3 regions of the Methylobacterium sp. J-059 genome follow, and region 3 is predicted to be linked to each of the others. Evidence: predicted binding sites of a transcription regulator. Region 3 holds the regulator's gene; each other region holds the start of a gene.
What was found. Region 3 encodes PhoB, which activates phosphate uptake and scavenging genes when phosphate is short. Its sites were predicted from a motif close to TGTCATNNANCTGTCAT; they were not measured.
Positions count from the first base shown of each region.

Region 1: a site for PhoB is predicted at 6,655-6,671, ahead of MKK55_RS21295 (NAD-glutamate dehydrogenase). Genes of this name have one in related genera too.
Region 2: a site for PhoB is predicted at 5,219-5,235, ahead of MKK55_RS28185 (inorganic phosphate transporter). Genes of this name have one in related genera too.

Region 1 is NZ_JAKSYA010000143.1:78,583-88,424, forward strand. Features, by position in the region: gene MKK55_RS21290 (MFS transporter) at 177-1,352, shown strand; gene MKK55_RS21295 (NAD-glutamate dehydrogenase) at 1,742-6,592, opposite strand; gene MKK55_RS21300 (hypothetical protein) at 6,930-7,136, shown strand; gene MKK55_RS21305 (GNAT family N-acetyltransferase) at 7,224-7,754, shown strand; gene MKK55_RS21310 (bestrophin family protein) at 7,780-8,700, opposite strand; gene MKK55_RS21315 (DUF2147 domain-containing protein) at 8,870-9,529, shown strand; gene MKK55_RS21320 (serine hydrolase domain-containing protein) at 9,683-9,842, opposite strand, start outside.
Region 2 is NZ_JAKSYA010000183.1:51,873-61,714, reverse strand. Features, by position in the region: gene MKK55_RS28195 (helicase-related protein) at 1-2,008, shown strand, start outside; gene MKK55_RS28190 (MFS transporter) at 2,089-3,276, opposite strand; gene MKK55_RS28185 (inorganic phosphate transporter) at 3,529-5,166, opposite strand; gene rsgA (ribosome small subunit-dependent GTPase A) at 5,304-6,335, opposite strand; gene MKK55_RS28175 (acyl CoA:acetate/3-ketoacid CoA transferase) at 6,618-8,603, shown strand; gene MKK55_RS28170 (hypothetical protein) at 8,772-9,056, shown strand; gene MKK55_RS28165 (STAS domain-containing protein) at 9,492-9,842, shown strand, end outside.
Region 3 is NZ_JAKSYA010000112.1:15,630-25,471, reverse strand. Features, by position in the region: gene pstB (phosphate ABC transporter ATP-binding protein PstB) at 1-518, shown strand, start outside; gene phoU (phosphate signaling complex protein PhoU) at 551-1,264, shown strand; gene phoB (phosphate regulon transcriptional regulator PhoB) at 1,446-2,147, shown strand; gene MKK55_RS14610 (protein-disulfide reductase DsbD family protein) at 2,356-4,515, opposite strand; gene MKK55_RS14605 (aminopeptidase P family protein) at 4,731-6,548, opposite strand; gene MKK55_RS14600 (Rmf/CrpP family protein) at 6,612-6,797, opposite strand; gene MKK55_RS14595 (50S ribosomal protein L11 methyltransferase) at 6,828-7,778, opposite strand; gene MKK55_RS14590 (hypothetical protein) at 8,018-8,221, shown strand; gene modB (molybdate ABC transporter permease subunit) at 8,309-9,001, shown strand; gene MKK55_RS14580 (glutathione S-transferase) at 9,073-9,729, opposite strand; gene modC (molybdenum ABC transporter ATP-binding protein) at 9,792-9,842, shown strand, end outside.

The DNA of each region.
Region 1 (9,842 bases), on a different contig from region 3:
TCCCAGGTCGATCGCGCGATGACGCACCCGACGGTTGAGACCCGTTCGTGGAACAAGGCTGCATCCCATTGCCCGCCGGTCCGCAACCGAGGGCGATCCGCCATGTTGGGGCATACCGCACCGCACAAAAGGGATCGGCGCCCGCGCCTTCGCCCCCGTGCCAACGGAGCCCATGCATGGTCTCGCTGCCGATTCTCGCCCTCGCCGTCGCCTCCTTCGGGATCGGCACCACGGAATTCGTGATCATGGGCCTGCTGCCGGAGGTGGCGCAGAGCTTCGGCGTCACCATCCCGCAGGCCGGCTACCTGGTCTCGGGCTACGCGATGGGCGTGGTGATCGGCGCGCCGCTGGTCGCCATCGCCACCGCCGGCCTGCCGCGCAAGACCGCGCTGCTCGCGCTGATGGCGGTGTTCCTGGCCGGCAACGTCGCCTGCGCCGTCGCGCCCACCTACGCGACGCTGATGCTCGCCCGCATTGCCACCGCCTTCGCCCACGGCGCCTTCTTCGGCATCGGCGCGATCGTGGCGCGCGATCTCGTCCCGCGGGAGAAGCGGACCCAGGCGGTGTCGCTGATGTTCGCCGGGCTGACGCTGGCCAACGTGCTCGGCGTGCCGCTCGGCACCGCGCTGGGGCAGGCGGCGGGCTGGCGCGCCACCTTCTGGGCGGTGGTGGCGATCGGCGTCGCGGCGGGCCTGGCGATCCATCTGTTCGTGCCGGCCGGGCTCCCCGGCTCGCGCGGCGGGCTGGCCCGGGAGTTCCGGGCGCTCGGGCGCTGGCCGGTGCTGCGGCCGATGCTGGTCTCGACCCTGTCCTCGGTGAGCTTCTTCACGGTGTTCACCTACATCACGCCGCTCCTGATGGGGGTGACCGGGCTCAGCGCCCGCGGCGTCACCGGCGCGCTGTTCGTCGCCGGCATCGGCCTCACCGCCGGCAACCTGATCGGCGGCCGCCTCGCCGACGGGAATCTCACCGCCACGGTGATCGGCAGCTTCCTCGGCCTCATCGCCGTCCTCGCCCTGCTGGCGGGCGTCGCCCGCTTCGAGATTGCGATGCTGACGGCGCTGGTGGTCTGGAGCGGGCTCGCCTTCGCCCTGGTCTCGCCGTTGCAGATCTGGGTCGTGGAGGCGGCCAGCGACGCCCCGAACCTCGCCTCCACCCTGAACCAGGGCGCGTTCAACCTCGGCAACGCCACCGGCGCCTGGCTCGGCGGCGTCGCGCTGACCGCGGGCGTCGGCTACGGCCAGCTGCCGCTGATCGCGGCCGCGGTGTCGGCCCTCGGGCTCGGCCTCGCGCTGTCGGCGATGTCGGGGCCGACGCGCTCGGTCCTGCCGGCGCCGGTCCACCCCGGCTGATCGCGCCGCGGGGACGCTATCGCTCTGGTTGCAGGATACTGCCGCTCACGCATGCGACGACGCCGAACCGTTAATATTTGGCTACACACATGCGCCCGATGCATGCGCGAAGTGCAACCTTGTCCATTGTTGCAGCGCACCATGATCGGCATCTTCGGAGCGAACGGACGGCCCTGCGGCCGTCGCGCCCACGGAGAGCGATCCATGACCCAGCCTGCCCCGAAGCCCGGCCTGTTCTCGCAGATGCTTCGCCTCTGGCTCGAGCACAACCAGCGCATGCTCGACATGCGGATGGGCCCGTTCTGAGCCTGCGATACGAACCGCCCGGTCCCTGAAAAGCCGGTCCCGCGCATGCGCCGGGCCGGCTTTTTCATGTCCTCGATCCGGCGTCAGCTTCGTGCCAGGTCGCCGAGCAGGCTCGCGGCGACGGTGGCCTTCGAGACCGTCAGCCCCGAGGCCGCGATGGCGTCGACCGCGCTGCGGATGCGGGCCAGCGACGGGCCGCGGGCCTTGCCCCAGGCGGCGACCGCCTCCGGGCCGGCGCCGATGTCGCCGACGACCTCGGCGGTGAGCTGCCGGTGCGCGGTCGAGATGCCGGCCACCGCCCGCTCGAGCGCGACGCGGTCGAAGGTGTCGGAGACCGGCGCCGCGCGGGCGGCTTCGGCGAGCGCGTCGAGGGAGAATTCCCGCTCCAGCGCGAAGTGCGTCGCCGCGATCTCCGCGACCGGCCGCCCGCTGGTGCCGGCGACGCGGACGATGTCGGGCGCCGAGGTCAGCGCCCGCAGCGAGGCGAGGCGGAGTGCCGGCTCCGCATCCATGCCCTGCCCGACGAGGTCGGCGCGCCGCCGCTCGATCGCCGCGTTCGCCTCCGTGCCGAGGACGCCGGGGAGGGACGCGAGCACCGCGGCGATCCCGTCGCGATAGCGCGCCACCAGGGGCGCGATGCCGCCGGCGAGGTCGAGATTGCGGATGAACCAGACGATGCGGTTGACCAGCAGGTCCTGCACCTCGGCGTAGAGGCCGATCTGGGCCTGCCCGCCGATCCGCCCGGCCAGCCCGTCGATGGCCGCGTTCAGCTCCATCAGGCCGAAGGCGTCGCGGGTCACGGCGTAGGCCTTGGCGATGGTGGCGGCGTCCGCCCCGGTCTCGTCGGTGAGCCGCGTGACGAGCGAGATGCCGCCGCGGTTGACGATGATGTTCGACAACGCCGTCGCGATGATCTCGCGGCGCAGACGGTGCCCCCTCACCGCATCGGGGAAGCGCTCGCGCAGGGCCTTGGGGAAGTAGCGCTGCAGCTCGCGGTCGAAGTACGGGTCGTCCGGCACCGGGCTCGCCAGCACCGCGTCGTAGAGCGAGAGCTTGGCGTAGGCGAGCAGCACCGCGTATTCCGGCCGCGTCAGGCCCTCGCCGCGGCGCATGCGCTCGGTCAGCGTCGCGTCGTCGGGCAGGTACTCGACCGCGCGGTCGAGGCGGCCTTCCGCCTCCAGCGCCTGCATCGTCCGCATCGCGAAGCCGGCCTCGCCGAGGCCGCGGTGCTGGGCGAGCGAGAGCGCCAGCGTCTGCAGCTCGTTGTTGCGCAGCACGAGGTGGGCGACCTCGTCGGTCATCGCGACGAGGAGCGCGTTGCGGGCATCCGCATCGAGGCGGCCGTCGCGCTCCGGGATCATCAGCGCGATCTTGATGTTCACCTCGACGTCCGAGGTGTTGACGCCGGCCGAGTTATCGATCGCATCGGTGTTGAGCCGGACGCCGGCCCGCGCCGCCTCGATGCGCCCGCGCTGGGTCAGCCCGAGGTTGGCGCCTTCGCCCACCGCCTTGGCGCGGATCTCCGGGCCGGTGATGCGCACGGCGTCGTTGGCCCGGTCGCCGGCCTCCTCGTCGGTCTCGGTGGTGGCGCGGACGTAGGTGCCGATGCCGCCGAACCAGAGCAGGTCGACGGGCGCCTTGAGGATCGCCTGCATCAGCTCGGCGGGCGAGGCGGAGGCGCGCTCGAACCCGAGCACGGCCCGGATCTCGGCCGAGAGCGGGATCGCCTTGAGCGCGCGCGAGAAGACGCCGCCGCCGGCCGAGATCAGGCTTTTGTCGTAGTCGGCCCAGCTCGACCGGCCGAGGTCGAACAGGCGTTTGCGCTCGGCAAAGCTCGCCGCCATGTCGGGCGTCGGATCGAGGAAGATGTCGCGGTGGTCGAAGGCCGCCACCAGCTTCAGGGTGCGCGAGAGCAGCATGCCGTTGCCGAACACGTCGCCCGACATGTCGCCGACGCCGACCACCGTCACCGGATAAGCCTGCGTGTCGACGTCGATCTCGCGGAAGTGGCGCTTCACCGCCTCCCAGGCGCCGCGGGCGGTGATGCCCATGCCCTTGTGGTCGTAGCCCTGGCTGCCGCCGGAGGCGAAGGCGTCGCCGAGCCAGTGCCCGCGCTCCAGCGAGAGCGCGTTGGCGATGTCGGAGAAGGTCGCGGTGCCCTTGTCGGCGGCGACCACGAGGTAGGCGTCGTCGGGGTCGTGCCGCACGGTGTCGGCCGGCGGCGCGATGCCCTCGGCGACGAAGTTGTCGGTGAGCTCCAGGAGGGTGCGGATGAAGATGCGGTAGCTCTCGGTGCCCTCCGCCAGCCATGCGGCGCGATCCGAGGCCGGCGGCAGGCGCTTGGGAAAGAACCCGCCCTTGGCGCCCACCGGCACGATCACCGCGTTCTTGACCTGCTGCGCCTTCACCAACCCCAGAATTTCGGTGCGGAAATCCTCCGGCCGGTCGGACCAGCGCAGGCCACCGCGCGCGACGTAGCCGTAGCGCAGGTGCAGCCCTTCCACGCGGGGCGAATAGACGAAGATCTCGAAGAACGGCCGCGGCAGCGGCATGCCCGACACCTTGGCGCAGGCGAACTTGAAGGCGATCGTCTCGCGCAGGGTGCCGTCGGCGGCCTTCTGGAAGAAGTTGGTGCGGACCGCGGCCTCCACGAGGTTGACGAAGCGGCGCAGGATCCGGTCCTCGTCCAGGCTGGTCACGTCGGCGAGCGCCGCCTCGATGCCCTCGCGAACCGCCGCCTCGGCGGCCCCGCGGTCGCCCCCGGCGGCCGGGTCGAACCGGGCGTGGAACAGCGCGACGAGCTGGCGGGCGATGCCGGGATGCTGGCTCAAGGTCGCGGCGAGGTAGTCCTGGCCGTAGCGCACGCGGAGCTGGCGCAGGTAGCGGCCGAGGCCGCGCAGCAGCGCCACGTCGCGCCAGGCGAGGCCGGCCTCCAGCACGAGGCGGTTGTAGCCGTCGGATTCGGCCTGGTTCGCGGCGATGGCGAGCATCGCCGCCTCCAGCGGCGCCTCGAGCGGGCCGATCTCGATGGCCGCACCGGTGGCGCGCTCCAGCAGCATGTCGTGCAGCCAGACCTTGGTGTCGCTCCCCGCCGGCAGCACGCTGTAGGTCCGCTCGTTGATCACCCGGAAGCCGAGGTTCTCCAGGCCGGGCACCCGGTCGGACAGCGGCAGCGACGCCCCGCGCGAGAACACCTTCAGGCGCACCTGCGCCGCCGGGTCGGTGTCGCGGCGGTCGATCGCGACGGCGCGCGAGCGGTCCTCGGACAGGGATTCGAGGATGGCGATGTCGGCGATGGCGACCTCGGCGGAGAAGTTCTCGCGGTAGGCCGCGGAGAAGCCCTCGCCGTAGCGGACGGCCAGCGCCCGCGCCTCGGATCCGCCCATGGCCTCCGTGAGCGCGGCGCGCAGCGCGTCGCCCCAGGTCCGCACCAGGGCGGCGATGCCGGCCTCCAGCACCGAGGGGTCGCGCTCCGGCGCGCCGGCTTCGGAGAACCCGACGATGTAGTGGATCCGGGCCAGCGGCCCGTCGGGCAGGTCGGGATAGGTCGCCGAGAGCCGGCCGCCGTATTCCTGGGCGAGATAGGCGCCGATGCGGGCGCGCACGATCGAGTCGTAGCGGTCCTTCGGCACGTAGACGAGGAGCGAGACGAAGCGCCCGAACCGGTCGGTCCGCGACAGCACGCGGATGCGCGGCCGGTCGGCGAGGTTGGCGATGGCGAGGGTGAAGCGGAACAGCCGGTCCACGTCGATCTGGAACAGGTCGTCGCGCGGGTAGGTCTCCAGCACGGCGAGCAGCGCCCGCCCGGCGTGGCTCGTCGGGTCGAGGCCGGCCTTCTCGACCACGGCCGCGACCTTGCCGCGGAGATAGGGCACCTCGCGGGCGAGCGCGGTGTAGGCCGCGGCGGTGAACAGCCCGACGATGCGGACCTCGCCGGTGAGCTTGCCCGTCGCGGAGAACAGCTTGACGGCGACGTAGTCGAGATGCGCCGCGCGGTGGACGCGGGCCTTGAGGCTCGCCTTGGTGATGATCAGCGCGTGCGGCTCCTCGAGGAACGCGACGATCTCCGGCGTCATGTCCACGAGCGCCCGCCCGCGGCGCAGCACGGCGAGGCCCGGATCGCGCAGGATGCCGAGGCTTTCGGCCTCGGCCGCCCGCTCGCCGGGCAGCGCGTGCTCGCGCATGCCGAGCAGCGTGAAGTGGCCGTCGCGCAGCCATTCGAGGAAGGCGCGCGCCTCGGCGACCTCGCCCTCGGGCAGCGGCGGGGGATTGCGGCCGTAGCCCTCGGCGAGCGCGCCGAGCCGGGCCAGCATCGCGTCGTGGTCGTCGGTGACCAGGGCCACATCGCGAAAGACCTGCGCGAGGCCGGCTTCGAGGCGTTCGCGCGCCTCGCCGGCATCGAGCCGGTCGAGGTGGATGTGGATGAAGCTCTCGCGCAGCAGGGCGCCGTGGGCGTCCGCCGTGGTCTCCCCGACGACGCGGACGAGCGCCCCGTCGGCGTCCCGCTCGACGCCGAGGATCGGGTGGGCGACGAGGTGGGGCGTTAGGCCCTGCTCGGTCAGCTCCGCCAGGGTCGAGTCGAGCAGGTAGGGGCGGTTGTCGTTGACGACCTCGACGACGGTCAGCTCGCGGGTGCGCCCGGGGCCGGGCACGGCGACGTCGACGAGCCGGAGGTTCGCCGCCGAACCCGTGGCGCGCGGTACCGCGAGATGCGCACGCGCGGCGATCGCGAGGTCGGCCAGCGCCTCGGCCGGGTAGGGCGCCAGGTCCTCCGGCGGCACCCGGCCGAACAGGTCGCGGACGAAGCCGCCCGGTCCGCCGCGGCCGCCCACGATCGATGCCGCCGCCTCGATCAGATCGGTGCGGGCGGATTTCGCCTCGCTCGTCGCCAGGGCGGTGGCCGATTCCAGCGCCGATTCGGTTTCCAGCACCATGGGCGGGGACCCTCCGGACCGGCACCGACGCCGGTCCCGCCCCGGACGTTAGGGGAGGGCCCATGGCGAGTCGATGACGCTCGCCGCTCGCAGGCCCGCGCCGGGTGACAGGCGGGCCGTGACGACCGGCGTTTCCGGAAGGGGCCCCGCTGCCGTCCGGCGTTGCTCCTGCGCGCACCGTACCGGTTTCCACCGGTCGCGCTCGAAAACGGGAACCGCGCCGGGACTCGCCGGTTGACGCCATATTGGAGCTGTTCTAATTAAGAACTGCAGACGGACGACGGGGCCGGCGACGGTTCCGACAGCCCGCGACAGACGCCCGAACCGGAGAAACCCGATGACCTCGACCAACGCCTCCTGCAACAGCTGCCGCTTCTTCGACGACCACAAGACCAACGGCGCCTCCGCCGTCGGCGATCAGGGCCTGTGCCGTTTCAACCCGCCGGTGAGCCAGCCGGCTCCCGAGTCCAAGGGCCTGTGGCCGGTGGTGGCCTCGCAGGATTGGTGCGGCCACTTCACCGCCGAGATGACCGCGGCCGAGTGATCCCCGCGCGATCCCGAAGGGATCGCCGAACGATCGACCGCAGGGCCGGCGCCGTCGCGCCGGCCCCTTTTTTGCGCGAGCGGATCGATGACGCCTGACCTGCGCCCGGCCGTCGACGCCGACATCGCCGCGATCGCCCGGATCTACGCCGACGCGGTGACGAACGGCACCGCGAGCTTCGAGACCGAGCCGCCGACTTTGGCCGAGATGGCGCGGCGGCGGATGGCGCTCGTCGCGGACGGCTATCCCTACCTCGTCGCCGAGCGCGACGGCGCGGTCTGCGGATACGCCTATGCCGGTCCCTATCGCGCGCGGGCGGCCTATCGCTCGACGGTGGAGGATTCGGTCTACGTCGCCGAGGCCGCGCGCGGTCTCGGGATCGGCCGCGCCCTACTGGCGGCGCTCATCGCGGCCTGCGAGGCGATCGACGCGCGGGTGATGGTGGCGGTGATCACCGATCCAGGCTCGGAGGCGTCGGTGGCGCTGCATGCGGGCCTGGGCTTCGCGCATGCCGGCGTGCTCGAGAACGTCGGCCACAAGCACGGGCGCTGGCTCGGCACGGTGCTGATGCAGCGCCGGCTCGGGCCCGGGCCGGACGCGGCCCCGTCGCGGACGTGAGCGAGACGGTCGCCGGCCCGCACGCTCAATCCAATCGGTAGCGCACCGGCTCCATCGCGGGCGGAAGCGGCTCGCCGAGGGCATCGAGCACCGTGCGCTCGGCCGTGCGCAGCATCGCATCGAGGGGCAGGTCGTTCGCCTCCAGGCCGAAGGGCTCTTCCAGCTCGTCGCCCAGCGCATCGAGGCCGAAGAAGGTGTAGGCCACCAGCATGGTCGCGACCGGCGTCGCCCAGCCGAGCGAGGCCGACAGCCCGAACGGCAGCAACAGGCAGTAGAGCCACGCCGTGCGGTAGAGCAGCAGGGTGTAGGCGAAGGGCAGGGGCGTGCCGTGGATCCGCTCGCAGGCGGTGTGGATCGCCGACAGGTCCGAGACCTTGCGCTCGAGGACGCCGAACAGCACGTCGGTGAGATGCCCGTCGCGATAGGCCCCTGCGAGGTCGCGGGTCAGGCCGGCGAGCACCGCATCGGTCGGGCTCGGGCAGGAGCGCAGGCGTGCGACCTCGCCCGGCGGCAGCCAGGGCGCGACGGCGGCCGCCTCGTCGAGGCCGCGCAGCCGCGCGTGCAGGCCGTGGCCGAAGCCCGCGAGCCGGCGCAGGCCGGTGCGGCGGACCGCATCGTGCTCGGGACCGGGCAGGAGGGCGACCAGAGTCCGGCTCAAGCCGCGCATCTCGACGATCAGCGCGCCCCACGCCTTCCGGGCCTCCCACCAGCGCTCGTAGCAGGCGTTGTTGCGGAAGCTGAGAAAGATCGAGAGCGCCAGCCCGATCAGGGTGAACGGGCCGATCCCGGCCGTCACCGGAAACCGTTCCGGAACGCGCTGCTCGACCGCGACCACCAGCGCGGCGAAGGCCGTCAGCCCGAGGACCTTCAGCGCCACCCGCGGCAGGATCGAGCCGCGCAGGGTGAACAGGATGGCGAAGAGGTTGGGACGGGGGCGAACGATCATGGATGGCAGGCTTAGCCGAAGCGGGTCGCTCCCGTCATCGGCCGTGCGGCACGGCGCGCCGAGGCACGGCCATGATCCCGTCATGTTCCGAGCGGATGGCGGGGCCCAGAGATTGGGCACGCGGGCGGGGCGAAGGCCACGGCGCGGGCGCGCGGAAGGAGTAGTGGGTATGACGGTTCGACGGATCGGCGCGGGAATCGGCGCCTGGGCCGGGCGTGCGATGGCGCTGGCCATGCTCTCGGGCATCGCGCACGCGGCGACGCCCGCGGACCCGAGCGGCACGTGGCTTACCGAGGACGGGCGTGCCCGCATCCGGGTGGAGAAGTGCGGCCCGAGCAACAAGAGCCTGTGCGGCTACGTCGTGTGGCTGAAGGTGCCGCTCAACGACAAGGGCCAGCCGCGGGTCGACTTCAAGAACCCCGACGCGAGCAAGCAGACGCGCGCATCGCTGGGCCACCAGCTCATCATGGGGCTGAAGCCGAACGCCGACGCCCATTACGAGGGCAAGATCTACAATTCCGAGGACGGCAAGTCCTACGACGTGACGATCTGGTCCGACACCCCGGAGGAGCTGACCGTCCGCGGCTGTCTGATCGCCTTCCTGTGCAAGTCGCAGACCTGGAACCGCGTGACCGACGTGGTCGCCGGCCAGATGACCGGGCCGACGAACGGTCCGGGAGGCCCGCGCACCGATCCGGAATACATGGCCGCCAAGCCGGCCGCGACCGGCTCGACCGCCGCCAAGCCCGCGGCGGCGAAGCCCGGCGCGAAGCCGGCCCCGGCTCCGGCCGCCGGCACGCCGCCCGCGGCCGCGCCCGCCGACGAATAGGCGCCGCAGAACGAAGGCGCTGTCGACCACGAGAGCGTCTCCCGTGATCCCTGGATCACGGGAGACGCTCTGTTTCGTCGTGTGGTCGCGTTATCCTCACGCGCGTGGGCATCCGCCTCGCCCGAGAATGCTCCCCCGCGCCTCGATCCCGTGTCAATCGGTCAGCGCGGCGTAGGTCAGCACCCGCAGCTCCTTTCGGATCGGCAGGGCCGAGGACGGGACGAGCTGCGTCAGCAGCACCACCGCGAGCTCCTCGGCCGGATCGACCCAGAACGCGGTCGAGGCCATGCCGCCCCAGGCGACCTCGCCCGGC
Region 2 (9,842 bases), on a different contig from region 3:
CGAGGATTCCGCCGTCGCCGCGGCGCTCCGCGACGGGACGGCGCGCCAGGCCTTCTCGCAGACCGGCGTCGCGGCGCTGAAGCTCGCCCTGCCGGCGCTCCGGGCCGAGCCGGGGCGGGACGGCGCCCTCGCCTGGCGGCTCCGGGTGAGCCTGCCGCTCCTCGACGACGGCCGCCTCGACCTGCGCCTCGACGGGCCGCCGGGCGAGGCGGCGGCCGAGATCCTGGAGGAGATGGCGCTCGGCAACGATCCGGCCTGGCGCCTCGACGACCTGCGCCGGGCGCTGGCCGAGACGTCGGCGGCCTCGGCGCGCACGCTCCACCGCACGGTCGCGCGCCTGCGCGACCAGATCCGGGACGACCTCCACGAGATCGGGGCGGACGCGCCGACCTACATCGCCCATCTCGACCGGTCGCTGCGCGCCCGCGTCTTCACGCCCGCGCCGAACCTCGCCCACGCGATCCTCGACACCCTGAAGACGGTGCGGACGCGGGCGAAGGCGGTGGCGCGCGAGGAATCCGGCCGTCGCCGCCTGCGCGACCGGGTCGGGTTCGGCTCCTACATCGACAAGTTCGTGCCCGCCCGCCGGCTGAACCGGCGCATCGTCTTCCACATGGGCCCGACCAATTCCGGCAAGACCTACGCGGCGCTGGAGGTGCTGGCGAAGGCGCCGACCGGGACCTACCTCGCGCCCTTGCGCCTGCTCGCGCTGGAGAACTACGAGGCCCTGCTCGAGCGGGGCCTGCGCGCCGGCATGGTCACCGGCGAGGAGATTCTGGGGGAGCCGGACCCGAGCCACACCGCGCGCACCATCGAGACCGCGGACCTGCGCCGCCCGGTCGAGGTCGCGGTGATCGACGAGATCCAGATGCTGTCCGACCCCGATCGCGGCTGGGCCTGGACCAACGCGCTGTTCGGGATCCCGGCGAAGACCGTGATCGTCTGCGGCTCGGACGACGCGCTCTCGCATGTCCGCCGCGCGGCGGAGGCCGCGGGCGAATCGCTCGACGTCGTGGCCTTCGTGCGCAAGACCCCGCTGGTGGCGCTCGACGAGCCCGTGCCCCTCGAATCCGTGAAGCCGGGGGATGCCGTCGTCGCCTTCTCGCGGCGGGCCGTGCACGAGAACCGCGAGGCGCTGGTGGCGGCCGGGCGCAGCGTCGCCACCATCTACGGCGCGCTCTCGCCGGAGGTGCGCCGGGCGGAAGCGGCACGGTTCCGCAACGCCGAGGCCGAGGTGCTGGTCACCACCGACGCGATCGGCATGGGCCTGAACCTCGGACCGCTCAAGCGGGTGATCTTCTCGGCGGTCACCAAGTGGGACGGCACGGCGACCCGCCCGCTCACCAATCCCGAGATCCGCCAGATCGCCGGCCGGGCCGGGCGCTTCGGCCATCAGGACGAGGGCCACGTCTCGGCCACCGACGACGTGAGCCTCGGCCCGATCCGCGATGCGCTGGCCGGCGCGCCGACGGCGCCCGCCGCCGACACCCGGTTCTACGTCCGGCCGGACCTGATCGCGATCGAGGCGGCGGCGGCCGAACTCGGCACCGACTCGCTCGCCGAGGTGCTGACGCATTTTTCCCGCGCGACGTTCTACGAGGGGTCCCCGTTCCAGCCCTCCGCGATGGAGGAGGCGCTGGAGGCGGCGCGCGCGGTCGACACGGCGCACCTGCCGATCCGCGAGGCCTTCGCCTTCGCGGTCTGCCCGATCGACCGGCGCGACCCGGCCTCGACCGCGGTGCTCGACCGCTGGGTCCAGGCCCGCGCGGCCGGCGCCGCCGTCCCGGCTCTGAGGGCCAACGTCGGCGGCGAGCTCGAGTACCTCGAACGCACGGTCAAGCTCGCCGCCGCCTACCTCTGGCTGGCCCGGCGCTTCCCCGACACGTTCGACGAGGCGGAGGCGACCAAGCTGCTGCGCGGCCGCGCCAACGCCGCCATCGAGCAGGCCCTGCGCGAGACGGCCTCGCGCACCGTGGCGGCACGGGCGCGGCCGCGCGTGCCGGCGTGACGTGGCGCTCTTTCCCTCCCCCGCAGAGGGGGAGGGAAGGCGCGCGTGGGCGTCGAAACCGAGCGGATTCGCGAAGAGACCTACTCTGCGCCCTGCCCCGCCGGCCTTGCCAGCAGCACGGCGGTCGCGATCCCGACGGCGAGGATCGTGACGGCGCAGGCGGCGAGCGCCGCGAGCTGGCCGATGCCCTGGAGCGCGACGCCGAGCAAGGCGACGCCGAGCGCCTGCCCGCAGAAGAACGAGAAGGCGTGGAGCGCCACCGCCGAGGCGCGGGCGGTCGGGGCGACCTCGGTCACCTGCACCTGAAACGTGTTGTGCAGCATGTAGAAGCCGAGCCCCATCGCGACGAGGGCGGCCGCGTCGAGCTGCCAGCTCCCCGCGAGGCCGATCATGGTCAGGGCACCGGCGCAGACGAGGCCGCCGCCGACCAGCATCCGCTGCATCCCGAGGAACCGGACCAGCAGGCCGACGAGGGCGGAGTAGATCAGCCCGCCGACGGCGAAGCCGGCGAGCGCCAGCCCGGCCTCGCGCGGGCCGCCCTCGCCGCGCGCCTCGATCAGCGGCGCGAGGTGCGGGAAGATGCCGAACACCGCGATCGCCTCGACGAACACCGCCGCGAACAGCACCCGCGCGCGCGGGTTGGCCACGATCGCGCGATAGCGCGTCAGCGCCAGCCCGAATTCCGGCCGTCGCGCCGGGAGGCGGCCGCTCCGGTCGAACCCGAGCAGGGTCGCGGCGCAGCCGAGCACGGCGACCGCGGCGTTGATCGCGAACACGCCGTGCCAGCCGACCTGCCCCTCGATCAGCCCGGCGAAGGTCGAGCCCGAGAGCTGCCCGAGGATCACCGCGACGAGGAAGCGGCCGATCGCCACCTGGCGGCGCTCCATCGGCACCCGGTCGCCCATCAGGGCGAGCGCCAGCGGGATCACCCCGCCGGCCGCGGCGCCCGCCACCATCCGCAGGCCGAAGAGCAGGCGCAGGTCTTCGGCGAAGGCGCAGCCGACCAGCGCCGCCACCAGCACCGCGAGGCACGCGGTGATGACCCGCTCCTTGCCGACCGCGTCGCCCACCGGCCCGAGGATCGGCTGGATCAGCGCGTAGGGCAGCGCGAAGGCGGTCGAGAGCAGCGCCACGGTGTGGGCGTCGCTGCGCAGGTCGCGCGCCAGCACGCCGACCAGCGGCTCGACCGAGCGCCACGCGAAGGTGCTGGAGAAGCCCGCGGCCGCGAGCACCAGGATCAGGCGAGCGATCGAGGAGGTGGGAGGCATGCTGGGCCGCGGCTCGCGAACGCCCGGCCGAGGAGGCCGGATCGGTCCCGGCCTAGCCGACATCGACCGGGTTTGCAGCCCCGCCGAGGCCGTGGAGCCGGCCGTCGGCATGCAAGGCGCCGCCCCTGAAACCCGACCGCGCGCGCCCTCGCCCGGCCGGGCGCACGATCCGGTCAGACGCGTCCGGGTGATCGCCGCGGGCGATCCCGGGGCGACGAGCGGGACATGCGCAGGCTTTGAAAGGCGTTGGCCTCAGAAGACGTGGCGGAGGATGAAGAACAGGACGCCCGCCAGGGTGATCGCCGCCGGCAGGGTCAGCACCCAGGCCAGCGCCATGTTGCGCACCGTCGACATCTGCAGCCCGGAGCCGTTGGCCGCCATGGTGCCGGCGACGCCCGAGGACAGGATGTGGGTGGTCGAGACGGGCAGGCCGTAGACCTCGGCCAGCCCGATCGTGCCGGCGGCGACGAGCTCGGCCGAGGCGCCCTGCGCGTAGGTCAGGTGGGTCTTGCCGATCCTCTCGCCGACCGTGACCACGATCCGCTTCCAGCCGACCATGGTGCCCAGGCCCAGCGCCAGCGCGACGCAGACCTTCACCCAGGTCGGGATGTAGCGCGTGCCGTCGTTGAGCAGGCCGGTATAGGCCTTCAGCGTGCCGGCCTCGGCCTCCGAGAAGCTGGCGCCGTTCTTCGGCAGCAGCCGGATCGCGTCGGCGGCGAGGTACATGTCGTTGCGCAGGTTCGAGGTCTGCGCCGCCGGCACCTGCTTGATCGCACCGTAGTTCCGCACGTTGGCGGCGATGTCGGTGGAGAGGGCCGCGAGCGCGCCGTAGACCGCCGGCTGGTTCAGGTCCTTGGTCTTGAGCGCGTCCGAGACCTGCTTGCGGGCGGCCGCCGCGTCGGGCTGGGCCGTCGTCCCGGCGTGGCTCGCGAACACCGCGCTGGCGCTCTGCGAGGTCTGGATGAAGGCCGGCGTCGTGTCGTCGGCCATGGTGCGGTTCAGGGCGTAGGCGGTGGGCGCCGCGCCGATCAGGATCAGCATGATGAGGCCCATGCCCTTCTGGCCGTCGTTGCCGCCGTGGAAGAACGAGACCAGCGTGCAGGTCAGGATCAGCAGCGAACGGATCCAGAGCGGGGGCGGCGTGTCGCCCTCGGGCGCCTCGTATAGGTCCTTGCGCCGCACGGTGAGCTTGAGCGCCAGCAGCAGGAGGGCCGCCGCGACGAAGCCAATGAGCGGGCTGAACAGCAGCGCCTTGAACACGCCGAGCGCCTGGGCCCAGTCGACGCCCGAGGTCGCGGAGCCTTCCGGCGCCATCAGCTGGTTGGCCAGCCCGACGCCGATCACCGAGCCGATCAGCGCGTGCGACGAGGAGTTCGGCAGGCCGAAGGCCCAGGTGCCGAGGTTCCAGACGATCGCGGCGATGAGCAGCGCGAAGATCATCGCGTAGCCGGCGCCCGACCCGACCTGCAGGATCAGCTCCACCGGCAGCAGCGTGACGATGGCGTAGGCCACCGCGCCCGAGGACAGCATCACGCCGAGGAAGTTGAAGGCGCCGGACCAGATCACCGCCACGAGCGGCGGCATCGAGTGGGTGTAGATCACGGTCGCCACCGCGTTGGCGGTGTCGTGGAAGCCGTTCACGAACTCGAAGGCCAGCGCGATCAGCAGGGCGAGGCCGAGGAGCACGAAGGCGCCGATCGCCAGCGGCGTCTGGCCGACCGCGTTCATGTCGGTGATCAGGCTGACGCCGGCGTAGACCAGGCCCGCCACCAGGATCAGCAGGAACGCGACGATCCCGCCCGGATGCAGGCCGCGATCGAGCGTCGGACCCGGGCGCCGCCTCGGTTCGGCGCCCGACAGGTGCGGTGTCAGGCGGGCAGAATCGGACATGACGGATCTCGACGGCGATCGGACTTCGAACGCCTTCGGATAGGTCGCGTGCGTGACGGTCCGGTGACGGCGCGCGAAAGGACAGTCGATCCGCGCCGGACGACCCGGTCAAGAGCCGGCGAATACCGGTCGAGCGCTCAGTGCCTGCGCGGGCGCCGCGGCGCCGTGGCCGGGGTCTTGTCGCGATTCTCCGCGACGAGCTTGCGCCAGCGGTCCAGGCGGTCGGGGTCGAGGGTTCCGTCGGCGATGGCGGCCTGCACCGCGCAGCCCGGCTCGTGCGCGTGGGTGCAGTCGCGGAACCGGCAGTCGGGCGCGCGCTCGGTGATCTCGGCGAACAGCGTGTCGATCCCCTCCGCGGCGTCGCTGACGTGGAGCGTGCGCATCCCCGGCGTGTCGATCACCCAGCCGCCCCCGGCCATCGCGTGCAGCGAGCGGCCCGTCGTGGTGTGGCGCCCCTTGGCGTCGTGCTCCCGGATCGCGCCGGTCTCCTGCGGCGCGTCCTGGCCGGGCCCGGCCAGGGTGTTGACGAGCGTCGACTTGCCGACGCCGGACGAGCCGACGAGCGCGACGGTCTGCCCGGGCCCGCACCAGGGCGCCAGCGCCGCCGCGGCGTCCGGGCGGCGCGGGTTGACGCCGACCACCGACAGCCCGCGCTGGAGGGCGGCGGCCTGCCGGCGGTAGGCCTCGACGTCGTCGGTCAGGTCGGCCTTGGTCAGCAGGATCACCGGGTCGGTGCCGCCCTGGTTGGCCAGGGCGAGGTAGCGCTCCAGGCGGGCCGGGTTGAAGTCGGCGTTGCACGAGGTGACGACGAACAGGGTGTCGACGTTGGCGGCCGCGGCCTGCGGGACCTTGCCGCCCTCGGTGCGCCTCTGCAGCACGGTCCTCCGCGACAATCGGCGGTGCAGGGTCAGCGTCCGCGGATCGGCCAGGACCCAGTCGCCGACGGTGACGTCGCCGGTGCTGGCGTGGACCGGCAGGATCAGCTCGACGGGGCCGGCGGCCGACAGCGCCGTCAACCGGGAGCGGTGGACCAGGGCGATCCGCATCGGCGCGAAGCCGGCATCGGCGGCCTCGCACTGGTCCTCGAAGAAGCCGGACCAGCCGAGGCTGGCCGCTTCTGCGGCGCGGAGGGCGTGGGGATCATCGGTCACGGCTTCAGCCCATGACACGGCGCCGGCCGGCTGACCAGTGAGCCGCGCGCGTGCGGAAGCGCCGCGGGATGCCGAAGGCGCAGGGTTTGAATTCAATATTCTGCGCGTGGAAGAACGAGTTAATTTCAACGTCGCGACAAATAATGTTCGTTTGCAGGGCAGCCTTGGCTTGCCCTAACCTCCCCCCGAGCGGTCCCGTGCAGCCGAGCCGTCGCGGTCCGTCAAGAATAGAGCCTGAGCCAACAGGTGCCGCAAGGCAGTGGCCGCAAGACCGGAACGGTCGTCGGCAGGGAGAGTCGCGTGAAGAAGAACAAGATCGTCAGCGCCGACGAGGCGATCGCCCTCATCCGCACCGACGACGTCGTCACGACGACGGGCTTCGTGCAGAGCTGCATCCCCGAGGCGCTGCACGCGGCCCTGGAGAAGCGCTTCGTCGAGACCGGCGCGCCCGGCAACCTCACCCTGATCATGACCGCCGGCGCCGGCGACAGCAAAGGCCTCGGCACCGGGCGCCTCCACCACGAGGGCCTGCTCGGGCGGGTGATCGCGGCGAACTTCGGGCGGATGCCCAAGGTGGCGCAGGCCGCGCAGGACAACCGCATCCGCGGCTACAACCTGCCGCAAGGGGTGATCTCGCAGCTCTACCGGGCCTGCGCCGCCGGCCAGCCCGGCCTGTTCTCGAAGGTCGGCCTCCACACCTACGTCGACCCGCGCCACGGCGGCGGCCGCGTGAACACCCTGACGACCGACGAGATCGTCAAGGTCGTGGAGGTCGAGGGCGAGGAGTGGCTGTTCTACCGGGCCACCAAGATCGACGTCGCCTTCATCCGCGCCACCAGCGCCGACCCGTCGGGCAACCTCTGCGTCTCCAAGGAGGCGCTGACGCTGGACAACCTCGCCCAGGCGATGGCCGCCCGCAACAACGGCGGCATCGTCATCGCGCAGGTCGAGCGCATCGTCGAGCAGGGCTCGATCAAGCCCAAGGACGTGCGCGTGCCGGGCATCCTGGTCGATTGCGTCGTGGTGGCGCCGCCCGAGCAGCACCGCATGAACTACGGCGTGCAGCACGACGCGGCGCTCGCCGGCGAGATCCGCGTGCCGGTCACCGGCCTGAAGCGGATGACGCTCGAAGCGCGCAAGATCATCGCCCGCCGCGCCGCGTTCGAGCTGCCGCCGAACGGCGTGGTCAACCTCGGCGTCGGCGCGCCCGAAGGCATCTCCTCGATCGCCAACGAGGAGAAGGTCACCCCCTACATCACCCTGACGACGGAGGCCGGCGCCGTGGGCGGCGTGCTCGCCTCGGGCTCGAGCTTCGGCGCGGCCACCAACGCCGACTCGATCATCGACCAGAACCAGATGTTCGACTTCTACGACGGCGGCGGCCTCGACATGACCTGCCTCGGCATGGCCGAGTGCGACGGCGCCGGCAACGTCAACACCAGCCGCTTCGGCGGGCGGCTCAACGGCTGCGGCGGCTTCATCAACATCTCGCAGAACGCGCGCAAGGTGGTGTTCGCCGGCACCTTCACCTCCGGCGGCCTCGTCACCGAGATCGACGAGGGCCGCCTGCGGATCGTGCAGGAGGGCCGTTCGCGCAAGTTCGTCGGATCCGTCGAGCAGAACACCTTCAGCGGGCCGTTCGCGCAGGAGCGGCGGCAGCCGGTGCTCTACGTGACGGAACGCTGCGTCTTCAACCTGACCCAGGCCGGGCTGGAGCTGATCGAGGTGGCGCCGGGCATCGACATCGGCCGCGACATCCTCGCCCACATGGACTTCACGCCGGTGATCGAGAACCCGATCCCGATGGACCCGCGCATCTTCCGCGACGAGCCGATGGAGTTGCTCGCCGACCTCCTGAACCTCAACCTGCCCGACCGGGTGAGCTACGACCCGGCGCGCAACCTGCTGTTCGTCAACCTCGAAGGCTGGCAGGTCCGCTCGAAGGGCGACATCGACGCGCTGCGTCAGGTGCTCGAGACCGCCTGCCTGAAGGCCGGGCAGCGGGTGAACTCGGTGGTCAACCACGACGGGTTCCGCATCGGCGAGAACCTCTACGACGACTACGCCGAGATGATCGAGTACCTGTCGAAGTACCACTACCTCACGACGACGCGCTACGCGACGAGCGCCTTCCTGCGCCTGAAGATGCAGGAGGCCCTGAGCCGCCGCGGCCTCGCCCCGCACGTCTTCGAGCGCCGCTCGGAGGCGCACGCCTTCCTCGAAGCCGCCGAGCGCGAGGCCGCGCAGGCCGAGGTCGGCGAGCGCCCGCTCCGCGCGGCCGAGTGATCGGAGGTCCGGCCGGACGCCGGGACGCGAGCGTCGGCGCCCGGATCCTGCGCGTCTCGGCCAAGTCGGGTCGAGCCTGAAGGCTCGGCTCATCAAGATGGCGCAAGCATCGATCGGACGCATGCCTGTCATCGAACCCGTGACGGGAACTCCGGGCGATGAGCACGCTTGGCTAAGTCTGATGTCGGGGGCTGCCGCGACGCCGGATCGAATCCGTCGATCGGGCAGGGTCGCCGGGACGCAGCCCTGCCCGACGCCGAAAGCGAGACGACCGTGCCCTTCTTCGAGAGTCGTTGGCTCTACGCCTCGCCCGTGAACGCGACCGAGCGGCATCTCGGTCGCACGTTGCGCGCGATGTACGAGGCCCTGCCGACGCCGCCGCCCTCCGAGCAGCTCTGCACGCTGTTGCGGAAGCTCGACGACGCCGTCGCGGCGGCCGATCCGACGCCCTGACGGGTCGGAGGCCGCCCTCGACCGGCGGGCCGCGCAGCGCGCCGTCGGTCTCCGCTTCGTCCGAGGCGTCACCGGGTTCCACGGGCAAGCCGCCGTCCGCCCGGACGCTGGCGCCCGACCATGAGAGCCGTCTCCTCCACGCCGGCCGGACGTCGTCGCCGACGCGATTTCTCCGGCTCTGCCAAGCGCTTGGCCAAGAGCTTGGCCAAGCTCTTCAAAGTCACGCAGCACCTCAAATCCAGGCGGCGCCTCGCCGCATCCGTCTCGCGGCGCGCGAGGACGGTCCGGGCCGATGATGGTTCCGGGCGTGGGAAATCTTTCTTTTCACTGATCCGAATGCAAGCATTGCCCCGAGAGAGACCGGACTTGGCGGCGATGCAGCCTATCGAAACGGTCACGACCCAGGTAGATGCTGGATCACGACAGGGGGAAGACATGACGCGTATCGATGGCGCCGAGGTCCTGAAGCGGACGCTCGCGGACGACGAGGCCGCCATCCTCGATGCCTGGACCGTGTCCCTTCGGGAGGGGACATCCCTTCAGAGCGGCCGCATCCGCGAGGCCGAGCTCCAGACCCAGGCCAGGGCGGTCTATCGCCAGCTTCGGGACGCTTTCGCCGCGGGCGGGCTCGACGCCGACGCGGAGGGCTTCGCCCAGCTCCGCGACACCCTCGCCGACATCTCGCGCTCGCGGGCGATCCAGGGCTTCACGCCGACCGACACGGCCAACTTCGTGTATTCTCTCAAGCCGCCGGTCTTCGAGGCCCTCGAGAAGGCCCACGCGACG
Region 3 (9,842 bases):
TGAACGAGCTGCGCTCGCGCATCGGCATGGTGTTCCAGAAGCCGACGCCGTTCCCGATGTCGATCTACGACAACGTCGCCTTCGGCCTGCGGCTCTACGAGAAGCTGCCGAAGTCCGAGCTCGACGGCCGCGTCGAATCGGCCCTGCGCAAGTCCGCGCTGTGGGACGAGGTGAAGGACAAGCTCAAGCAGTCCGGCATGGGCCTCTCCGGCGGCCAGCAGCAGCGCCTGTGCATCGCCCGCACGGTGGCCCAGAGCCCGGAGGTGATCCTGTTCGACGAGCCGACCTCGGCCCTCGACCCGATCTCGACCGGCCGCATCGAGGAGCTGATCGAGCAGCTGCGCAGCGAGTTCACGATCGTCATCGTGACGCACAACATGCAGCAGGCGGCCCGCATCTCGCAGTTCACCGCCTTCATGTATCTCGGCGAGGTCATCGAGGTCGGCCCGACCAACCGCATCTTCATGAACCCGACGGTGCGCCAGACCCAGGACTACATCACCGGCCGCTTCGGCTGAGCCGCACCCGGATCGTTCGAGGACCCACGCCCATGCCCGGCCACATCGTCACGTCCTACGACACCGACCTCGAAGACCTGCGCCGCTCGATCTCCGAGATGGGCGGCGTCGCCGAGAAGATGATGACCGAGGCGACCGACGCGCTCGTCCGCCGCGACACCCAGCTCGCCCAGGCGGTAATCGTCGCCGACAAGCGCCTCGACACGCTGCAGCGCGAGATCGAGGAGCGCGCGGTGCTGCTCATCGCGCGGCGCCAGCCGATGGCGATCGACCTTCGCGAGACGATCTCGGCGATCCGCGTCTCGGGCGACCTCGAGCGCATCGGCGACCTCGCCAAGAACATCGCCAAGCGCGTCGTCGCGATCAGCGACCAGGCCCAGGCCCAGAAGATCGTGCTCGGCGTGCAGCACATGAGCGACCTCGTCCAGGAGCAGCTCAAGGACGTGCTCGACGCCTATGCCAGCCGCGACGTCAACGCGGCCCACAACGTGTGGGAGCGGGACGGCGAGATCGACGCGCTGTACAACTCGCTGTTCCGCGAGCTACTGACCTACATGATGGAAGACCCGCGCAACATCTCGTTCTGCACGCATCTGCTGTTCTGCGCCAAGAACGTCGAGCGTATCGGCGACCACACCACCAACATCGCCGAGACGATCCACTACCTGTCCACCGGCGAGAACCTCGCGGGCGACCGCCCGAAGAACGACGCCTCGAACTACGCGACGGTGGCACCGGGCGCCTGAGGGCTGCCGTCTCCTCCCCTCCTCCTCTGCGGGGGGAGGGTGGGCCTCGCGTGAGCGGGGGTCGGGAGAGGGGAGCGACCGCTCCGGATACGGCGCTCCCCTCTCCCGACCCGCTTCAGGGGGGAGGGAGGTCCGTGGCGATGGATGAGAAAGTCGGGCGGTCCGCCCGGGAGTGCCCTGCATGCGTACGCGGATCCTGATCGTCGAGGACGAGGAGGCGCTGACCACCCTCCTGCGCTACAACCTCGAAGCCGAGGGCTTCGAGGTCGATTCCGCCGCCCGCGGCGACGAGGCCGAGCTGCGCCTGCAGGAGCAGGTGCCCGACCTGATCCTGCTGGACTGGATGCTGCCGGGGCTCTCGGGAATCGAGCTGTGCCGCCGGGTGCGGGCGCGGCGCGAGACGATGTCCCTGCCGGTCATCATGCTCACCGCCCGCGGCGAGGAGGGCGACCGCATCCGCGGCCTCGGGACGGGGGCCGACGACTACATCGTCAAGCCGTTCTCCGTGCCGGAACTGCTGGCGCGCGTCCGCGCGCTGCTGCGGCGCGCCAAGCCCAGCCACGTCGCGAACCTGCTGGAAGCCGGCGACATCGAGCTCGACCGCGACAGCCATCGCCTGCGCCGGGCCGGCGGCGAGATCCACCTCGGGCCGACCGAGTTCAAGCTGCTCGAGTTCCTGATGCAGAGCCCCGGCCGGGTCTATTCCCGCGAGCAGCTCCTCGACGGCGTATGGGGCCACGACGTCTACATCGACGAGCGCACCGTCGACGTGCATGTCGGCCGCCTGCGCAAGGCCCTGAACCGCGCCGGCGAGACCGACCCGATCCGCACCGTCCGCGGCTCGGGGTACGCCTTCGACGAGACGTTCTCGGGCGAGGATTGAGTTCGGCTTTCGGTGGACGGCTCAAGCGACCGCAACGATCCGCGACCTGCCGTGGGTCCCTTCTCCCATGGGGAGAAGGACAGGATGAGGGGCGTGAGTCATTCGGGTCGGTCACGACCCTCACCCCAACCCTCTCCCCATGGGAGAGGGAGCCGTCGCGCACACTGAAGTGATGTCAGTCCTACGAAAATTATATTTTTACCAAGCTTCAGGGGACCTTCGTCCCCCCGCCGTCGAGCCCCGCGCTGCGGCCCGTCGCCTTCACGGCGTCCAGCGCGCTCAGCATCGTCCCCTCGGTGAGGATCTGCGGCAGCACCGTCGGCTCTCCGGCCCCCGCATAGAGCAGGTAGAGCGGCACGCCGCTCCGGCCGTGGCGCTCGAGCAGGCGGGTGATCTCCGGGTTCTGGTTGGTCCAGTCGCCCTTGAGATACGTGACGTCGCGCGCGCGCATCGCCGCGCCGACCGCCGCCGTCCCGAGCGAGGTGCGCTCGTTGACCTGGCAGGTGATGCACCACGCCGCCGTCATGTCGACGAAGACCGGCCGGCCGCTCGCCAGCAGCGCGTCGAGGCGGGCCTGCGTGAACGGCTCGATCCCCTCGGCCCGGGCCTGGGCCCCCGGTGCGACGCGGTCGTGGTCGAGGGTGAGGGCGAGCCCCGCCACGCCGGCGACGGCGAGCACCGCGAGGCCGCGGGCGAGCTGCGCCCGGACCGGCCGCGCGTCGCGGCCGAGCTCCCACGCCCAGGCGGCGAAGCCCATCAGCACCAGCCCGATCAGCGCCGCGAGCAGGCCCTGCGGCCCGACCTGCTGCGCCAGCACCCAGACCAGCCAGGCGACCGTGGCGTAGATCGGGAAGGCGAGGGCCTGCTTCAGCACGTCCATCCACGCGCCGGGCCGGGGCAGGGCGCGCAGCGCCGGCGGCCACAGGGTGAGCGCCAGGAAGGGCAGGGCGAGGCCGAGGCCGAGGCTCGCGAACACGACGAGGCCGGCAGCGGTCGATTGCGTCAGCGCGAAGCCCACGGCCGAGCCCATGAACGGGGCGGTGCACGGCGTCGCCACGACCGTCGCGAGCACGCCGGTGAAGAACGAGCCCTGGAGCCCGGCCCGCCGGGTCAGCCCGTCGCCGAGCCCGGACAGCCGACCGCCGAGGTGAAGCATGCCCGACAGGCTCAGGCCCATGGCGAAGAGCAGGTAGGCCAAAGCCGCCACCACGGTCGGCGATTGCAGCTGGAAGCCCCAGCCGATCCCGGCGCCGCCGGCCTTCAGGGCGATCAGCAGCGAGGCCAGCGCGAGGAACGCCGCCAGCACCCCCGCGGTGTAGGCGAGCCCGTGCAGCCGGACCCGCGCCGGCGCCTCGCCGGAATGCCTCACCAGGCTCAGCACCTTGATCGACAGCACCGGGAAGACGCAGGGCATCAGGTTGAGGATCAGGCCGCCGAGCAGCGCGAGGCCGGCCGCGGTCCACAGGGTCAGCGCCTCGGCCGGGTCGGTGCGCGCCGCCGCCGGCGCTGCGCTCGGCATCGCGCCGCCGCCGGCGAGCGCCGCCTCCTCGCCGAGCGCGAAGGCCTGCCGAACGAGGCCGCCGCCGGTGTCCTCGTCGATCGCCAGCACGCCGGGCAGCGATTCGGGCGCGGGGTCGGCGGGCGTCGCGCGGGTCAGCGTCAGGTGGAGGCCCGAAGCGTCGACGGTGAAGGGCTGCGGCGCGGCGTTGTCGATCGCCGTCTCGGAATAGGGGAAGAACGCCACCGCGCGGACCGTGTCCGCGGCGAGGCCCGGAGCCTCGAGGTCGAGGGCGAGCCGGTCGCCCTGGCTCGACAGCCGCACCGGCCACGGCGCGCGCTTGGGCAGGGCGGCACGGGCGCGGGCGAACAGGTCGACGTTGCCGGGATCGGCCGTGGCCTCGCGCGCGACCGGCAGCGTCAGGGCGAGATCGGCCGAGCCGGGAATGCACTCCGTCTCGCACACGAGATAGGTGAGCTTGCCCGCCAGCGTCACCGGCGCGGCCGGGTCGAGGCTCGGCGGCGGGGTGACCCGCACGAGCAGGATCGCCTCCCCCTCGTAGCCGAAGTTCATCAGCGTCGCGATCGGGATGCGGTGCGGCGCCGGCCACTGGATCGCCGAGGCCGAGAAGCCCGCCGGCAGGGTCCAGATCACCTCCGGCGGCAGGCCGGAATCGCCGGGATTGCGCCAGTAGACGTGCCAGCCCGGCTTCATCGCCATGCGGATGGCGACGGTGAACGGCGTGGCCCCCGCCACCGCCGCGGGCTCCGCCGCGAGGCTCGCCCGCACGAGGTCGGCCGGCGGCTTGAAGCCCTGGGCCGCAACCGGCCACGCGAGCAGGGACAGGAGGAGGGCGGCTGCGCGGATCATGCGGTCCTTATCGCGCGACCGACGACGACGGTTTCACGCCGCCATCCTCATAGGCCCGAACCAGCGGAGGGTAAAATCGTGGGCGTGCGACAGGTTGGAACGGAGGCACCGCCGGATCGCGCATTCGAAGCGCGACGCGGCTCCCCCACGCGGGAGAGGGGACCCGCGTCAGGCTGGATGTTCCCGCGGATGCGCGGTTCGATCGTTCGAACTCTTTAGGACCCGCTGCTCAACGCCGCCGTCGCCCGCTCCAGCCAGGCCCGCGTCTCCGGGTCGAGGTCCGCGGACAACACGTCGCGGACGCGGGCGTGATAGGCGTCGACCCAGGCGCGCGCGTCCGGGCTCAGCATCTCCGGCACGATCAGGCGGCGATCGTAGGGGACGAGCGTCAGGGTCTCGAAGCCGAGCACCGGGCGCTCGCCGCCGGGCACCGTGCGGGGCTCGACGAGGACGAGGTTCTCGATGCGGATGCCGTAGGCGCCCGCCCGGTAATAGCCCGGCTCGTTGGAGAGGATCATGCCCAGCTCGAGCGCCACCGTCCCGGTCTTGGCGATGCGCTGCGGGCCTTCGTGCACCGACAGGAAGGCGCCGACGCCGTGGCCGGTGCCGTGGTCGAAGTCGAGGCCGGCCTCCCAGAGCGGCAGGCGCGCCAGGGTGTCGATCTGCGCGCCGGTGGTGCCCTTGGGGAAGACTGCGCGGCCGATGGCGACGTGGCCGCGCAGCACGCGGGTGTAACGATCGCGCATCTCCGCGCTCGGCGCACCCACCGCCACCGTGCGGGTGATGTCGGTGGTGCCGTCCAGGTACTGGGCACCCGAATCGATCAGGAACAGCTCGCCCGGCGCCGCCCTCCGGTCGGTGGCGCGCGTCACCCGATAATGCACGATCGCCCCGTTCGGCCCGGAGCCGGAGATCGTCGGGAACGAGACGTCGCGCAGATCCCCGCCGGCCGCGCGAAAATCCTCCAGCGCCTCCACCGCGGCGATCTCGCTCGGCGCGTCCTGCCCGTCGAGCCAGGCGAGGAAGCGCACCACGCTCGCCCCGTCGCGCCGGTGCGCGGCGCGGGCGCCGGCGATCTCGGCCTGGTTCTTCACCGCCTTCATCGCGGTGATCGGGTCCGGGCCGACGTCGGCGGTGCCGCCCACCGCCGCGACGCGTTCCTTCAGCGCGACCGCGCCCGTCGCCGCATCGAGGCGCACGCGCTTGCCCGCGAGCTCGCCGAGCGCCGGCTCGAACGCGTCGCGCCCGTCGATGTCGGCGATCGGTCCGAGCGCGTCGCGCGCCTCCGCCGTCACGTCGCCGGAGGCGAGGAAGAGCCGCGGCCGGCCCTCGCGCGGCAGGACGGCGTAGCCGAGCGCGAGCGGCGTGTGGCCGACGTCGGCCCCGCGCAGGTTGAACGCCCAGGCGAGGTTGTGCGGATCGGAGATCACCAGCGCATCGCACTGGCCGGTCTCGAGCTCGGCGCGGATGCGCGCGATCTTCTCGCTCGCGGCCTCTCCGGCGAAATCCAGCGGATGGGCGGCGACGCGTCCGGCCGGAGGCTTCGGTCGCCCGGCCCAGACCGCGTCCACCGGGTTCTCGGAGAGCGCCTTCACCTCCGCGCCGGCCTTGGCGGCCGCGCGTTCCAGGCGGGCGACGCCATCGGGCGTGTGCAGCCAGGGATCGTAGCCGAGCACCGCGCCGCGCCGCAGCGTCCGGGCGATCCAGGCCTCGGCGGTGCTCTCGGCGAGCGGCACGATCGCGACCACGCCGGGATCGACCTGTTCCGGCGCCTGCAGGGTGTAGCGTCCGTCGACGAACAGCGCCGCGGCATCCGCCAGGATCACGGCGGTGCCGGCCGAGCCGGTGAACCCGGTCAGCCAGGCGAGACGCTCGGCATTGGCCGGGACGTATTCGGACTGGTGCTCGTCGGCCCGCGGCACGACGAAGCCGTCGACGCCGGCTTCCCGGAGGGCGGCACGAAGGGCGGCGACGCGCTCCGCCGCCTTGCGGTGGCTCGAATCGTCGAAGGTCTGGAAGCGGATGCGGCTCATCCGGCCAGGGTATCGCCGGCGCGGGTCGGCGGGCAACCGACCTCAGCGGGTATCGATGCGATCTCAGCCGCCATCCATCGGCGGGTCGGCGGCGCGATCGCCGGGTGTGCCGTCGTAGCCTTCGAGCCAGGCTCTGCGCGCATCGGACCCGACCGGGTAGGGGCATGCATCCTTCGGGCGGCCGTGGCTGCGGGCGCGGGCGCCTTCGGTGATCGGATCGGCGGGCGGTTTCGCGGGCGTGTCGGTCATGCCGGGAAAATGCGGGCGCCCGCGTTCGGTTCAGCGATGCGGGAAACCGCCGCGCGCGCCACGGGCGAGCGGCCGCGGCGCCGCCCCGCCGCGGCGGAGCACCAGGGCGACCCAGCCCTCGATCGTGCCCTTCGAAGCGAGATGGAAGCCGCGGTGGCGGTAGGCCGAGAGCACGCCGGCGACGTCGCGCTCGATCAGGCCCGAGAGCACCAGCACGCCGCCCTCAGCCACCACGGCCGACAGCGTCGGCGCGAGCCGCCGCAGCGGGCGCGCGAGGATGTTGGCGAAGACCACGTCGAAGTGGCGCGGCCGCGCGGCCAGGGCGTTGCGCACGCCGGGCGCCTCGTAGAGCTTGAGGTACGGCCCGAGGCCGTTGGCATGGGCGTTGGCGCGGGCGGTCCTGACCGCCTCGCCGTCGAGGTCGCCGGCGATCACCGGCCGGCGCAGAGCCTTGGCGGCGGCGAAGGCGAGGATGCCGGTGCCGGTGCCGACGTCGAGCACCCGGCCGGGGCGCCCGCGCTTCAGCACGTCGACCAGCGCCTTGAGGCAGCCGAGCGTGGTGCCGTGATGGCCGGTGCCGAAGGCGAGCGCCGCCTCGATCTCAATGGCGAGCTCGTTCGGCCGCACGGTGGCGCGGTCGTGCGAGCCGTGGATGCGGAAGCGGCCGGCCCGCACGGGCACGAGGCCTTCGAGCGAGGCGCGGACCCAGTCCTTCTGGTCGATGGTGCGGAACTCCGCCGCGTCCGCCTGCGCGCCGACCACGGGGCGGATCAGGTCGCGGATGAAATCCTCGTCCGGCGCGTCGGCGAAGTAGGCTTCCAGCCGCCACGTCACCCCGTCCTCCGCCTCGAAGGCGGCGACCGCCGTCTCGGTCGGGTCGAACATCTCGCCGAGCAGGTCGGTCATCGTGCGCGCCGACCGCTCGTCGGTCATCAGCTGCAGGACGTGGGTCGGGCGGTTCGGGTGCAGGCCTTCGAGCATGGCCGGCCTTACCACCCTCGGCCGCGTTCCGCGACGTGTGGCGCAGTCCGCGGCGGAAATGTTGTGGCCCGTCCGGTCCCGCGATGGCCGAGGTCGGCAACCGCGGCAAAATCGCCTGGCAATGCGGCAGATTGTTTACCCGTTCATCATATGGACCCCCGGAACCGGGGTTACCGTGCAGCGTTTTCGGTCACTTCTCCGCGTCGTCCGAGTCGTTCGACCATCGAGGGTGCGTCCGCGTGACCAATTCGAGACCATCCGTTCGTCGGCCGGTCGTCCTTAACGGCGTCTCGCGCCGCCGTCGCCAACCGGTCCGCGCCCGCGACACGTTGCTCGGGGCCGAAGCCCTCGACACGCCCCTGCCGGGCCAGCTCCTTGTACTGCTGAGCCGGCTGCACCGCGCCGAGGACGCGAAGCCCCGCGGAGACGAGTTCGACGCCTGAGCGGCTTGCGCGCGGCATCGTCCGCGTCCAAGCCTGCGGCGTGAGGGGACGCGACGATCCGCGGCGCCCGGACGGGACGCGCCATCCTTGCTCGACCTGACGCCCGACGAGTGGACCGCGGTGGCACTGAGCCTGAAGGTGGCCGCCGTCGCGACGCTTGCGAGCCTCGGGCCCGGCCTGCTGGTGGCCTGGCTGCTCGCCAAGCGCACGTTTCCGGGTCGCGCCGTCCTCGACGGCCTCGTGCACCTGCCGCTGATCCTGCCGCCGGTCGTGACCGGCTACCTGCTGCTCCTGACCCTCGGGCGACGCGGCCTCGTCGGCGCGTGGCTCGCCGAGGCGGGCATCGTGTTCGCCTTCCGTTGGACCGGGGCGGCGCTCGCCTGCGCGGTGATGGGCTTCCCGCTGATGGTGCGGGCGATGCGCCTGTCGATCGAGGCGGTGGACGCCCGGCTCGAGCAGGCGGCCGCGACGCTGGGCGCCCGGCCGATCGCGGTGTTCCTCACGGTGACGCTGCCGTTGAGCCTGCCCGGCATCCTCGCCGGCGCGGTGCTCGCCTTCGCCAAGGCGATGGGCGAGTTCGGCGCCACCATCACCTTCGTCTCGAACATTCCCGGCGAGACCCAGACGCTGCCTTCGGCGATCTACACCTTGACGCAGGTGCCGGGCGGCGAGGCCGGCGCCTTGCGCCTGACGCTGATCTCGGTCGCCCTGTCGATGACCGCGCTGCTGCTCTCGGAGGTGCTGGCCCGCCGCATCGGCCGGAAGCTGGGAGCGGGGTGATGGAATCCCCGTCGCATGCCAGGGGCACCCTCCCCCGCGGAGGGGGGAGGGGAAAGCCCCACAGCCGCGCCTCACGCATAGGCGTACGGCCCACCGCGCTCCAGCGCCCGCTTGTAGGCCGGGCGGGCATGGATGCGGGCGAGCCAGCCGGTCAGCTTGGCGCCGGCTCCGGTGCCGCGTGCGGCAAAGGCTTCGAGGGGAAAGCTCATCTGGATGTCGGCGGCGGTGAAGTCCGCGCCGCAGAACCACGGCCGGGCGGACAGCTCCTCCTCCCAATAGGCGGCGTGGCGGCGCAGCTCCGGGTCGACGAACTTGGCCGTCACCGCCTTGGCGATCCCCCTCGCGAGGGGGCGCACCAGGGCGGGGCTGCCCGGCGCCAGCCGGGAGAACACCAGCTTCAGCAGCAGCGGCGGCATCGCCGAGCCTTCCGCGTAATGGAGCCAATAGATGTAGCGGCGATGCGCTTCCGTGCCCGGCGCAGGCACCAGCGCGCCGCCGCAGCGGGCGGTGAGGTATTCGACGATGGCACCGGACTCGGCCACCACGATGTCGTCGTCGGTGATCACCGGCGACTTGCCGAGCGGGTGGATCGCCCGCAACGCCGGCGGCGCCAGCATCGTCTCGCGGTCCCGGGCGTAGCGCTTCACCGTGTAGTCCAGGCCGAGCTCCTCGAGCAGCCAGAGCACCCGCTGCGAGCGGCTGTTCTCCAGGTGGTGGACGGTGATCATGCGCAGCCTTCCGTGAGGGTATCGCTGCACAACGCCGGTCCGCGCCGATCGAGCCGCCCGGCATGACGCTCGACGTCGCCGTCGCCCTGCGCCGGGGCGCCTTCACGCTCGAC